DNA from 4 places in the Streptomyces sp. NPDC004752 genome. Region 3 is predicted to be linked to each of the others. Evidence: riboswitches for the same ligand, from Rfam matches in the RefSeq annotation. Region 3 holds a riboswitch; each other region holds the start of a gene.
The links. Region 3 has a riboswitch for S-adenosylmethionine ahead of ACWEKM_RS20240 (amino acid ABC transporter permease). Riboswitches for the same ligand answer to the same signal wherever they lie in the genome.
Positions count from the first base shown of each region.

Region 1 (3,338 bases), on a different contig from region 3:
TCCGCGTCGGCGCCCAGACCGTGCACACCGATGCGGGTGCCGGCCGGGATACCGGGCCCGAGGACCGCGTGGCAGCAGTCGGTGAAGGCGTCCGCCCAGCGCCGGGTGAGGAACGCCGCGCGGTCCGCGCCGAGGATCCCGGCGAGCAGCTCGGCCGCGATGTCGTCGGGCAGCAGCCGGAAGTAGTCCGGCGGCGCCCACGGGGTGTGTGAGAAGTGGCCGATGCGCAGGTCGGGGCGGCGCTGCCGGAGCATCCTGGGGGCCAGCGCCAGATGGTAGTCCTGCACGACGACGGCCGCGCCCTCGGCCGCCTCCTGGGCCAGCGCCTCCGCGAACGCCCGGTTGTAGGCCCGGTAGGACACCCACTGCCGCCGGAACTCCGCGTCGAAGACCGGCTCCAGCGGGGTCTGGTAGAGCATGTGATGCACAAACCACAGCACCGAGTTGGCGATGCCGTTGTAGGCGTCGGCGTACACGTCGGCCGGAATGTCCAGCATCCGCACGCCGGGCTCGCCGACCCCGCGGCGCACCGCCTCACGGTCGCCGTCGGACAGCGCCGAGCACACCCACAGCGCGTCCGCGTCGGGCCCGATCGCCGAGAGCCCGGAGACCAGCCCACCGCCGCCCCGCCGGGCGACCAGCGTGCCGTCCTGCTGGACGGTGTACGAGACCGGGCCGCGGTTGGACGCGACCAGCACCTGGGCAGCACCCTGCGTGGAAGCCATACGCCTCAACCTAGCCCGGCCCACAAACGCTCAAACGTACGGTCGGCTCCCCGGGTGGGCCGAACACAGCACACCTTCGGCTTCAGGCCACCCGGCGGGCGGCGTACTCCGCGATCTCCACCATGGGCGGCCGTTCCTCGGTGTCCACCGGGTGGGTGCGCGGCTCGAAGCCGTCCTCGCCCCGTTCGAACTGGGTGAGGGAGGGCCGCACGAGATGCCCGCGGGCCAGCCGCAGCTGGGCGGTGCGGTAGATCGAGGCGGCCATCCGGCCCAGCGCCTGCCCGTCCTGGTGCCGGTGCTTGCGCACGCCGACATCGACCTGGGCGAGGGCGTCCAGGCCCACCAGGTGCAGGGCGTCGATCAGCATGCCCAGTTCGACGCCGTATCCGACAGGGAACGGCAGCTGCTCCAGCAGCGAGCGGCGGGCCGCGTACTCGCCGCCGAGCGGCTGCACAAAACCGGCCAGCCGCGGCCAGTGCATATTGAGCAGCGGGCGGGCCATCAGCTCGGTGACCCGGCCGCCCTGGCCGGCCGCGCCGGCCAGCGGCCGGTCGTACATGGCTTTGACCAGGTCGATGTCCGGGTCGGTGAGCAGTGGGCCCACGATCCCGGTGACGAAGTCGGTGGAGAACTCCCGCAGGTCCGCGTCGACGAAGCAGACGATGTCCCCGCCGGTGACCAGCAGCGAGCGCCACAGGACCTCGCCCTTGCCGGGTGCGGCGGGCAGCCGCGGCAGGATGGCGTCGCGGTGCTCCACCCGGGCGCCCGCCGCGGCGGCCACCTCGGCGGTGCGGTCGGCGGACCCCGAGTCGACGACGACGATCTCGTCGACCAGCGGCGCCTGGCGCATGAGGTCGTGCCGGATGACCGCGACGATGTCGCCGACCGTCTCCTCCTCGTTGAGCGCGGGCAGCACGACGGAGACCGACTGGCCCGTGCGCTGTTTCGCGGCGAGGATGGTGTGCAGCGGGCGGTCGGTCACCGACCAGGAGCGGGTGGCCAGCCAGCGCTCGACTTCTTCCAGCACGGTCGGCTGCTCCTCACTGTCGTGATCACACCGGGCGCGGGTGTGATCCATCTCGCGGTTCGGACGACTATCTCAACTGTCCTGGCCTTCGGTTACAGTCTTGAACAACGCGGATGGCCATCGCATGTCGGGGCCATTCGGCGTTCACAACCGCATACAGCTCATCCAGAGGGGCAGAGGGACACGGCCCGATGAAGCCCCGGCAACCCTCCAGTCGGTACTCGTAAGGATCGCTGCACCAGTCGATCGTTTCCGCGAGGCTCCCGGCTAGGGAAGGTGCCAAATCCGTCTCACGGCGAGATGCGTCGTGAGGAAGATGAGGAGAAAGGGCCTCGCCTCACATGGCTGTGCAGACCGTTGCAAGCACCACGAACCAGTCCGCGAACCTCGGTCCCGCCGCGGCCTTGAGCTGCCGCGAGTGCGGCCACCGGGTGCCACTCGGACCGGTGTTCGCCTGCGAGGAGTGTTTCGGCCCGCTGGAGATCGCCTACGACTTCTCGGCGTACGACACCGAGGAGCTGCGTCGGACGATCGAGGCGGGTCCCGCGAACATCTGGCGCTATGCGCCGCTGCTGCCGGTCCCCGCGGACGTGGCCGCAAAGCCCAATCTGAACCCGGGCTGGACCAAGCTGGTGCAGGCCGACAACCTGGCCCGCGAGCTGGGCGTCACCGGCGGCCTGTATGTGAAGGACGACTCCGGCAACCCGACGCACTCCTTCAAGGACCGGGTGGTCGCCCAGGCGCTGGAGGCGGCGCGCGCCTTCGGCTTCACGACCCTGTCCTGCTCCTCGACCGGCAACCTCGCCGGGGCCGTCGGCGCCGCGGCGGCCCGCGCCGGACTGCGCTCCTGTGTGTTCATCCCGCACGACCTGGAGCAGGGCAAGGTCGTCATGGCCGCGATCTACGGCGGTGATCTCGTCGGCATCGAGGGCAACTACGACGACGTGAACCGCTTCTGCTCCGAGCTGATCGGCGATCCGGCCGGCGAGGGCTGGGGCTTCGTCAACGTCAATCTGCGGCCGTACTACGCGGAGGGCTCCAAGACCCTGGCGTACGAGATCTGCGAGCAGCTCGGCTGGCGGCTGCCCGACCAGATCGTCGTCCCGATCGCCTCCGGCTCCCAGCTCACCAAGGTCGACAAGGGACTGCGGGAGCTGATCGCGCTGGGCCTCGTCGAGGACCGGCCGTACAAGATCTTCGGCGCGCAGGCCGAGGGCTGCTCGCCGGTGTCCACCGCGTTCAAGGCCGGTCAGGACGTGGTCCGCCCGCAGAAGCCGAACACCATCGCCAAGTCCCTGGCGATCGGCAACCCGGCCGACGGCCCTTATGTGCTCGACATCGCCCGCCGCACCGGCGGCGCCGTGGAGGACGTGACGGACGAGCAGGTGGTCGAGGCGATCAAGCTGCTGGCGCGGACCGAGGGCATCTTCGCGGAGACGGCCGGCGGCGTCACCGTGGGTGTGACGAAGAAGCTGATCGAGGACGGTGTCCTCGACCCCGCGCTCACCACGGTCGTCCTCAACACCGGCGACGGCCTCAAGACCCTCGACGCGGTGGCCGGCACCGGCCTGACCGCCACCATCCGC
Region 1 is NZ_JBSGBN010000002.1:73,469-76,806, reverse strand. Features, by position in the region: gene ACWEKM_RS01360 (alpha,alpha-trehalose-phosphate synthase (UDP-forming)) at 1-725, opposite strand, end outside; gene ACWEKM_RS01355 (glucosyl-3-phosphoglycerate synthase) at 808-1,752, opposite strand; SAM riboswitch class I at 1,911-2,075, shown strand; gene thrC (threonine synthase) at 2,094-3,338, shown strand, end outside.
Region 1: another riboswitch for S-adenosylmethionine. It lies ahead of thrC (threonine synthase); the one in region 3 lies ahead of ACWEKM_RS20240 (amino acid ABC transporter permease).

Region 2 (3,338 bases), on a different contig from region 3:
AGGACGCCCAGATCCCGAAGCCCACCGTCGAGGAGTACAAGGAGATCACGAGCGGCCACGGCCACCACTGATCGCTGCGCACGCCACACCACGTGCGAGGGGCTCCGTCCGAACACCGGACGGGGCCCCTCGCACGTCCGCCGGGTGGATAGGGTGGAGTCGATCCGTACATGACGACGATCTGCGACGACCGGAGCGGCTGATGAGCGCTGTGACCCCCGCTGGAGGCGACACCGCGGCGGGCCGTTCCTGGCCCGAGCTGCTGAGCACCCTGCTCGGCGGGCAGGACCTGAGCGCCCGTGACACGGCGTGGGCCATGGACCGCATCATGTCCGGCGAGGCGGCGGATGCCCAGATCGCCGGCTTCCTGGTGGCCCTGCGGGCCAAGGGGGAGACGGTCGAGGAGATCACCGGTCTGGTCGAGGCGATGTACCAGCATGCCAAGCCGCTGCACATCCCCGGGCCGGCCGTCGACATCGTCGGCACGGGCGGCGACCGGGCCAAGACGGTCAACATCTCGACGATGTCCGCCATCGTGCTCGCGGGCACCGGCGCCAAGGTCGTCAAGCACGGCAACCGGGCGTCCTCCTCGGCCAGCGGATCCTCCGATGTGCTCGAACAGCTCGGCATCAATCTGGATCTGACGCCCGAACGCGTGGCGCGGGTGGTCGAGGAGGCCGGGATCACCTTCTGCTTCGCGGCCGCCTTCCACCCCTCGATGCGGTTCGTCGGCGCGGTCCGGCGCGACCTGGGGATCCCGACCTCGTTCAACCTGCTCGGCCCGCTGACCAACCCGGCCCGGGTCACCGCCTCGGCGATCGGCTGCTTCGACACCCGGATGGCGGGGCTCATCGCCGGGGTGCTGGCCGAGCGCGGCTCGTCCGCGCTGGTGTTCCGCGGGGACGACGGCCTGGACGAGCTGACGATCACCGCCACCTCCCGGGTGTGGAGGGTGCGCGACGGCAAGATCACCGAGGAGGTCTTCGACCCGCGCGAGGTCGGCCTCGACCTGGTGCCCGTGGCGGCGCTGCGCGGCGCCGACCCCGCCTACAACGCCGGGGTGGCCCGGCGGCTGCTGGACGGCGAGACGGGCCCGGTGCGGGACGCCGTCCTGCTGAACTCGGCGGCGGCACTGGTGGCCCTGGAACCGGGGGACGGGCCGTTGGTGGAGCGGATCCGGGCCGGCATGGCCAAGGCAGCCGAGTCGATCGACTCGGGCGCGGCCCGGCGGACGCTCGAACGGTGGGCCGCCGCCACCCACGCCTGAACCCTCGTACGGCGCTGTGCCTCAAGGCGTGGTCCAGGATGCGGACCACGCCTTGCGCACAGAAGATCGTGTGGCAGGATGTCTCCAGGTCATGAGCGACAGTCATTCGGCCCCGGCCGACTGTCCGGCAACCCTCCGTCCGTGGCGGGGTGCCCCGGGTGAAGACCAGGCCGTAGGCAGCGAGGTCTGCGGCAAGCGCGGACCCCTCGCACTCTGCTGAGTGATGCAGCCCAGGGGTCCTGGTCGTCGAGGGAGCCTCTCGTGAGCAAGCGAATGCGATAGGGCCGCAGAGCCCCGCCTCCGCGTACCCCTTTCACCCCTTCCCACGCCGAGCCCTGCCCGACGCAGCTGTGCTCGCGTGGTGAATTCCGCCTGCATTCACGGGAGTTGTGCCATGTCCGTCTCCACCGCTGCCTCCGCCCAGTCGCTCTGCGCCCCGCTGCCCGTCCTCGGCCGCGATGTCACCGTGCCGCTCGTCACCGGCGGCGAGGTCACCTATGCCGCCCTCGACTACGCGGCCAGCGCCCCCGCCCTCCAGCGCGTCTGGGACGACGTGGCCGCCTACGCCCCCTACTACGGCAGCGTGCACCGCGGCGCCGGCTACCTCTCGCAGCTGTCCACCGACCTGTTCGAGAACGCCCGCGCGACCGTCGCCGAGTTCCTGGACTGCCGCCCCGACGACCAGTTGATCTTCACCCGCTCCACCACCGACTCGCTCAACCTGCTGGCGTCCGCGCTCCCCGCCGACTGCCAGGTCTTCGTCTTCGAGACCGAGCATCACGCCTCGCTGCTGCCCTGGAAGGACGCCCAGGTCAGCTACCTCGACGCCCCGCGCACCCCGGCGCAGGCCGTCGCGACCCTTCAGGCGGCACTGGCCGACCGTTCCCCCAGCGCTCGGCTTCGCTCGACCGGCTCGGGCCCCGACAGCCCGGCCCTGGTCTGCGTCACCGGTGCCTCCAACGTCACCGGCGAGCTGTGGCCGGTGCGTGAGCTGGCCGCCGTCGCCCATGCGCACGGCGCCCGGATCGTCCTGGACGCCGCCCAGCTCGCCCCGCACCACCCGGTGTCGGTGCGGGATCTCGACGTCGACTGGGTCGCCTTCTCCGGACACAAGCTGTACGCCCCGTTCGGTGCCGGTGTGCTGGCCGGACGCGCCGACTGGCTGCGCGCGGCCGAGCCGTATCTCGCGGGCGGCGGGGCGAGCCGTACGGTCACCCGGCGGGCGGACGGGGGCGTGGCCGTGGAGTGGCACGAGACGGCTGCCCGCCATGAGGCCGGCTCGCCGAACGTGATCGGCGCCTACGCCGTCGCCTCGGCCTGCAAGGCCCTCACGGAAGCCGGTTTCGACACCCTGGTCGCCCGCGAGCGGCACCTGATCGACACGGTTCGCGCGGGGCTCGCCGAGGTCCCCGAGGTCCGGGTCCTCTCCCTGTTCGGCGACGCCGCGCCGCGGGTCGGCGTGCTCTCCTTCGTGGTCGAGGGCTGGAACAGCTCCCACTTCGCGGCCGCGCTCTCCGCCGAGTACGGCATCGGCGTCCGCGACGGGCTCTTCTGCGCCCACCCTCTCGTCCGCACTCTTCTGGGCAGCGACCCGCAGTCCCAGGGGGAGTGCGGTGCGCCGGAGGCCGCGCCCGGCGAGAAGTCCCTCAACGCGATCCGCGTCAGCTTCGGCGCGGGTACGCCCGACGAACACGTCGACCGGTTCGTGAACGCCGTCAAGCAGCTGATCCGGGACGGCGCGAAGTGGCAGTACCACACGGAGAACGGCCGCTGCGTCCCCGCAGCCTGACCCAACACCCAAGCGCCCCCGCCGGGGAACGAACCCGCACGACATACCAGCACGTAGAAGCCCCCGGAGGGGTGCGCGGGGAACGGCGCGCCCAGCCACGATGGCGCGGGAGCCAACGGCTGGCAGACGCCCCCGGAGGGGCGCGGGGAACTGCGCGATCAGCCACGACGGCGCCGCAGCCGATCGACGGCACATCGCGGCTTTCCCAGCGGAGCGCTTAGCGCCTAGTTGTCCAGGCCGATGGCGAAGGCCGCTTCCAGGTCATGCTGCGAGTACGTACGG
Region 2 is NZ_JBSGBN010000055.1:14,889-18,226, forward strand. Features, by position in the region: gene qcrB (cytochrome bc1 complex cytochrome b subunit) at 1-71, shown strand, start outside; gene trpD (anthranilate phosphoribosyltransferase) at 203-1,267, shown strand; SAM riboswitch class IV at 1,355-1,471, shown strand; gene ACWEKM_RS23020 (aminotransferase class V-fold PLP-dependent enzyme) at 1,662-3,056, shown strand; gene ACWEKM_RS23025 (Lrp/AsnC family transcriptional regulator) at 3,281-3,338, opposite strand, start outside.
Region 2: another riboswitch for S-adenosylmethionine. It lies ahead of ACWEKM_RS23020 (aminotransferase class V-fold PLP-dependent enzyme); the one in region 3 lies ahead of ACWEKM_RS20240 (amino acid ABC transporter permease).

Region 3 (3,338 bases):
TCAGCGACGACTGGTCGGGGCGCATCGTCAGCACTCACGCCCCTGACATCCTGCGCGACCTCGACCGTTGCTTCGGCGACGGGCGCGACCGGCTCTACCCGTGCGGCGCCGAGGCCGAGATCGAGGAAGTCGAGCGGCGGTGCGCGCAGGGCATCGAGGAGGCCGCGCAGCGCGCGGGCCGGGTCGGCGCGGACGCGGCCGAGCGGGCCGCGGCGCTCGACGTCCTGCTCGGCACGCTGGCCGGACTGGAACGACGGCTCGCCGGGCGGGAGTTCCTTGTCGGCGACGGACTCACCGCCGCCGACGTGGAGTTGTGGGTCGCCCTGGTGCAACTCGACACCGTGCACCGCCACCACCTCGACGCCGCCGCCGTGCACCGCGTGGCCGATCACCCGGCGCTGTGGGCGCACGCCCGGCGGCTGGCAGCCCGGCCCGCCTTCGGCGCCCACCTCGACCTGGACGGCATCGCCCGCCGGCACCACGCCCGCTGCGCGGGTCTGGAGGCGGCCGGCTCGGCCGTCCAGATCCTGGACTGGGCGCGGCACACGGCCGGCGCCCCCGGATCCCGGCGCGGCTGAACAGGGCCGACACCGGTCCATTCGCCGGTCCATTCCGCGGACGGGCGTTGACATCCGTCCGCCCAACTGCCTTACTTACCGCTCAGCACGGTCATGAGTGTCAGCGACAAGCCCTGGCTCGCTGTCCGGCAACCCTCGCACCGCGGTGGGGTGCCCCAGGTGACGACCGGACCGGATGACGTTTTTCGGTAAGCGCGAGGGCCCACAGGGGCCGGAAATGCGAGTGACGGACATGTACGCAGCCGACCGGACGGCCATCGGCCGCTCCCGAAGCTGCGTACATCCGTACGCGGGCCTGCTCGTCGCCGACCGGGCCGTCGACCTGCTCCGCGTGAGCAGCGCGCTGTGTACCGCTTCGGGCCCTGCCCGTCGCCGGGGCTGACGCCACTTCCAGCCCCCGCGTTCCCGCCGCACACCGATCGAGCGGTGTGCCGCTGCCCGTTCCGTCCTCGCATCCCGTGCTTTCCCGCGTGCCGCGCCGTGCCATAGCGCCGTCGGCGTAGCCACGCGGGTCCCGCCGCGGGCCCGGGGGCGCCCGACCACGCCGGAGCCCTGCCATGACAGAACTCCCGGGCGGCGCCGTGTCCGTCACCGCGCCGCCGAAAGCCGACACACCGTCAAAACCCCTGTCAGCCCAGCGAGTTGTGCCGCTGCGCCGTCCCGGCCGGTGGATCGTCACCGCCGTCGTGCTGGTGGTCGTGGCGCAGATCGCGCACGGACTGGCCACCAACCCCTTCTACCAGTGGGACCGTTTCCGCTACTGGTTCCTGCGCCCCACCGTGCTCGACGGCCTCCTCATCACCCTCGAAGTGACCGCGCTCAGTGCCGTGTTGGGTCTGCTCGGCGGCATCCTGCTGGCCCTCGGCCGGCTGTCCGGAAGCCCCGTGCTGCGCGCCGTCAGCTGGACGTACACCTGGCTGTTCCGGTCCGTGCCGCTCATCGTCGTACTGATCTTCCTCTACAACTTCTCGGCCCTGTACCGGACGGTGAGCCTCGGCCTCCCCTTCGGCCCCGCCTTCGTCACCTTCGACGAGTCGAGGCTGGCCACCGACATGGCGGTCGCGGTGGTCGGCCTCAGCCTCAACGAGGCGGCGTACGCGTCGGAGGTGGTCCGCGGCGGCATCCTCTCCGTCGATCAGGGCCAGCACGAGGCCGCCGCCGCGCTCGGCCTGCCGAAGGGCTACCAGTTCACCCGGATCGTCTTCCCGCAGGCGCTCAGGTCCATCACGCCGAACTACGTCAACCAGCTCATCGGCCTGATCAAGGGCACGTCCCTGGTGTTCTACGTGTCGCTGATCGACCTGTTCGGCGCGGTGCAGACCATGGGCAGCACCTATCCCGGTGACATCGTGCCGCTGCTGCTGGTCGCCACCGTCTGGTACCTGATCCTCACCAGCGCCGTGTCCGTCGTCCAGTTCTACGTCGAGCGGTACTTCGCCCGGGGCGCCACCCGCACCCTGCCGCCCACACCCTTGCAGCGGGCCCGCTCCGGCCTCGCCGAACTACGTGCCCGACTGCGCCGGGAGGCCACCGTATGACCGCCGCCACGCCCGCCGACCAGGCCCCCGTCGCCCTGGAGGTGCACAACGTGCACAAGTGGTACGGCGCCCACCGCGTCCTCGACGGCATCGACCTGACCGTGCGCCCCGGCGAGGTCACCGTCGTCATCGGCCCGTCCGGTTCCGGGAAGTCCACGCTGCTGCGGGTGATCAACCACCTGGAGAAGCCCGAGATCGGACACGTCAGCGTCGGCGGCGAACCGATCGGGGTCAGACGGAGCGGGACGCGGCTCAAGGAGTTGAGCGAGCGGGCCATCCTGGCCCAGCGCAGCCGGATCGGCTTCGTCTTCCAGAACTTCAACCTGTTTCCGCACCTGACCGTGCTCGACAACGTCGCCGCGGCCCCCGTGGCCACCGGACGGCTCACCCGGCCCGCGGCCCAGGAACTCGCCCGCGACCTGCTCGCCCGGGTCGGGCTCGGCGACCGCGCGGGCGCCTATCCGCGGCAGTTGTCCGGCGGCCAGCAGCAGCGCGTCGCGATCGCCCGCGCCCTCGCGCTGCGCCCCGGCATCATCCTGTTCGACGAACCGACCTCGGCGCTCGACCCGGAACTGGTCGGCGAGGTGCTCTCCGTCATCAGGGACCTCGCGACCAGCGGCACCACGCTCGTCATCGTCACCCACGAGATCGGATTCGCCCGCGAGGTCGCCGACCGGATCGTCTTCGTCGACGGCGGACGGATCGTCGAACAGGGTCCGCCCGCCGAGGTGCTCGACCATCCCCGGCACGAGCGGACCAGGGACTTCCTGAGCAAGGTCCTGTGACCGCCCGCCCGTTCCCCGGCACCACACCCCATTCCCGCCCGCACCCGGCTTCCGCACACCCACTCACACCTGCTCACACCCACTCACGCCCCCTCACCCCGAACGACGAACGACGAAGGACAGCCATGCCCTCCCAGCTCTCCCGACGCGGCCTGATACGCGGCATCACCGCGGTGGCCGCCGCAGCCACCCTCGCCACCGGCCTCACCGCTTGCGGGGGCGACAGCGACGCCGCCACCACCACCGACACCGTGGGCACCGTCACGGTGGGCCGGGTGTCCAACGGCGCGGCCACACAGACCGAACTCAAGGTCTCCGAGGTGAAGTCGATCAGCGCCGAACTGCCCGCATCCGTCCGCGGCAGCGGCACCCTGAAGATCGTCGTCGGCGCCCTGCCCGACGGCTTCCCGCCGCTCGCGTACATCGGCTCCGACCAG
Region 3 is NZ_JBSGBN010000045.1:46,969-50,306, forward strand. Features, by position in the region: gene ACWEKM_RS20235 (glutathione S-transferase C-terminal domain-containing protein) at 1-578, shown strand, start outside; SAM riboswitch class IV at 668-779, shown strand; gene ACWEKM_RS20240 (amino acid ABC transporter permease) at 1,136-2,116, shown strand; gene ACWEKM_RS20245 (amino acid ABC transporter ATP-binding protein) at 2,113-2,901, shown strand; gene ACWEKM_RS20250 (ABC transporter substrate-binding protein) at 3,027-3,338, shown strand, end outside.

Region 4 (3,338 bases), on a different contig from region 3:
CGCCGAACCAGGTCGACGCCACCGTGCAACTGGCCCAGGAGGCCGCGGGCGCCGGTCTGCGGTCGGCCTGGTTCGGGCAGACCTTCGGCGCGGACTCACCCCAGCTCGCGGCGATCGTCGGACGCGAGGTGCCCGGACTGCAGGTCGACACCTCCGCGATCCCCGTCTTCGGCCGCCACCCGCTGCTGGTCTCCAACCAGGCCCAGACCGCCCAGGCCGCGACCCACGGCCGCTACCACCTCGGCCTGGCCCTGGGCACGAAACTGCTGACGGAGACCGGCTTCGGCCTGCCCTTCGAACGCCCCATCGCCCGCCTGCGTGAATTCCTCACCGTACTGCGGCAGTTGACCGAGACCGGCACGGCCGACTTCCACGGCGAATTGCTCACCGCGACCACCCCGGTCCCGGCGCGGTACCGGGTGCCGAGAGCGGTGTCCCCCTGCTGGTCGCCGCGATGGGGCCGCAGGCGCTGCGGGTCAGCGGTGAGCTGGCGGACGGGATCCTGCCCTACCTGGCGGGACCGCGCGCCCTTGCGGAACACATCGTGCCCGCCCTGACCGCAGCCGCCGAGGCCGCCGGCCGCCCCGCGCCCAGGATCGTGGCCCTGGTGCCCGGCGTGGTCACCGACGACGTGGAGGCGGTGCGGGCCAAGGCCACCGAGAGCCTCGCGTTCTACGAACAGATCCCGTCCTACGCCCGGGTCATCGAGCTCTCCGGCGGCCGGCGGGCCGCCGACCTGGCCGTGATCGGCGACGAGAAGGCCGTCGAGGCCGAGATACGCCGTTACCGCGACGCCGGCGCCACCGAGGTCGTGTTCTCGGGCACCGAGATCGCGGGAGAAGCCGACCGCCGAGGCACCTGGCGACTCCTCGGCGAACTGGCTCGCTGAGCACGCCGGTCGAACCGACGGCCCGACCGGCCCCCCTGCACCCCCGTGACGAAGGAGTACCCATGACCAGCGAGGCCACCACGACCGACTTCCGTGCATTCACCGAGAACTGGCTGGAGTGGTACCGCGCCCAGGAGGCCCGGCTCGCCAGCCCGCACGGGTTCCTGGCGATCACCGGCCTGCACTGGCTCGACGACCGGCCCCAGCGCTTCCCCGACGCGCCCGGTGCGTGGCGCACCGGCCCAGACGGGGTCGTCGTAGACCTCGACGACGGCGAGGAACTGGTCGTCGACGGAACGCCGGTGCACGGGGAACACCACTTCGGCGTGCTTCCCGAACGCGGCGGCGTCGACGCGGTCTGGGGAGACGCCGTCATCGAGGTCGCCAAGCGCGGCGGCAACGACATCGTGCGCCCCCGGCACCCGGACGCGCCGCTGCGTACGGCCTTCACCGGAACACCCGCGTACGCCCCCGACCCGCGCTGGGCCGTGACGGGCCGCTACATCCCCTTCGACACGCCACGGCCGACCACCGTGGGCGCCGCCGTCGAGGGCCTTGAGCATGTGTACGACGCTCCCGGCAGGGTCGAGTTCGAGCTGGACGGGCGCCCGCTGTCGCTGACCGCGTTCCCCGGCCCTGGCGCGGACCGGCTGATGGTGCTCTTCACCGACGCGACCTCCGGGGTCACCACCTACGCCGCCAACCGGGCCCTGCCCCTGGAGCCGCCCGCCGCCGACGGTACGGTCGTCCTGGACTTCAACCGCGCCGCGAACCTGCCATGCGCCTACACGGACCTGGCCACCTGCCCGCTGCCCCCGGCCGAGAACCGGCTGCCGGTGGCGATCGAGGCCGGCCAGAAGATCCCCCGCGAGCGCGGCGGTTCCTGAGCCGGACCCGGTGCCGGTCCGACTGCCCCAGCAGGGCGTCGATTTCCGGCATTGACGTACGACAAGAGCCCTCCGTACGATCACGAACGGCATTGAGTGCCAGCGTCAAGCCCTGGCTCGCTGACCGGCAACCCTCCCGCGCGGTGGGGTGCTCCAGGTGAAAGCCCGGCGGGATCACCGACGATCCCCGCAAGCGCGTGGCCCCGTGACCGGGGCCGGAAATGTGGAGGACCGGCATGCGGCACGGTGGTGACCTCAGCGCCCGCTTCGCCGACGCCACCGTGTTCTCCCGGCTCTCGCGTCGGCGCCACATCGACCTCAAGCGCTCGACCAGCTGCCTCTGTCAGGCCTGACGGCCCCTTCCGCCGCCGGTCGTAGTCCGGCACGCACCGGCCGTCACCGCAGCCGCCTGCGGCTGACCCCCGCTCCGCCCTGGTCCCTGTCTGCACAGCGCTTCCCCGCCACCGGTCTTGTACCGGCCAGGGCCGCACACCCATGCACGGTTGTGCCTTGTACGGCGCCTCCATGCCTGGTGACACGAGTAGGAGAACCCTCCGTGAACGCACTTCCGGCTTTCAGAGCCCCCCGCTGGGCGCCCCTCGCCGCCCTGCTGACCACCAGTGTTCTGCTGACCGCCTGCGGTTCGGGCGACGACTCCGATAGCGGAAGCAGCCGGCCGAAGTCCGGTGGCACCCTGACCTTCGCGGTGAGTTCCGACGTCGGCTGCGCGGATCCACAGCAGGTCGGCAGCAACGAGAGCATCTACTCGGTGCGCCAGACCGTGGACTCCCTGACCGACCAGGACCCCAGGACCGGCAAGATCGTGCCGTGGCTCGCCAAGAGTTGGGACATCAACGCCGACGCCACGGAGTTCACCTTCCATCTGCGCTCGGGCGTCACCTTCAGCGACGGCTCCCAGCTGACCGCGCAGGTGGTCAAGGACAACTTCGACGCGGTGCCGAAGCTCGGCGCCCTCGGGGTCCTCGCCCAGGGCTATCTCAGCGGCGTCAAGAGCACCACCGCGGTAAACCCGCTCACCGTCAAGGTGACCTTCAAGGAGCCCAACGCCCAGTTCTTCCAGGCGACTTCGACCCACTCGCTGGGCATCGAGTCGTCGGCGAGCGTGAAGAAGACCCCGCAGCAGAAGTGCAGCGACGGTGTGATCGGGTCGGGGCCGTTCGTGCTCAAGCAGTACGTCCAGAACCAGTCGATCACTCTGGCCAAGCGCACCGGCTACGACTGGGGCTCCTCGCTGTGGTCCAAGAAGGGCGAGGCATACTTGGACAAGCTGGTCTTCAAGGTCGTCCCCGAGGCGGGGGTGCGGGCCGGCAGCCTCCAGTCCGGGCAGGTGGACGCGATCAGCAGCGTCGGCAAGGCCAACGAGGCGGCGCTCGGGGGCGGTCAGGTCACCCTGCTGCGCCGGGCCAACCCCGGTGTGGTCTTCGGGCTCGGCGTCAACAACTCGCGGCCGCTGCTGAAGGACGTGAAGGTGCGTCAGGCGATCCTGGCGGCCATCGACCGCAAGCAGATCGCCGACACCGTGTTCCCGACCGGCACCCAGC
Region 4 is NZ_JBSGBN010000027.1:66,376-69,713, reverse strand. Features, by position in the region: partial or broken gene ACWEKM_RS14245 (LLM class F420-dependent oxidoreductase) at 1-889, shown strand, start outside; gene ACWEKM_RS14240 (DUF1684 domain-containing protein) at 952-1,776, shown strand; SAM riboswitch class IV at 1,865-1,978, shown strand; gene ACWEKM_RS14235 (putative leader peptide) at 2,013-2,129, shown strand; gene ACWEKM_RS14230 (ABC transporter substrate-binding protein) at 2,333-3,338, shown strand, end outside.
Region 4: another riboswitch for S-adenosylmethionine. It lies ahead of ACWEKM_RS14235 (putative leader peptide); the one in region 3 lies ahead of ACWEKM_RS20240 (amino acid ABC transporter permease).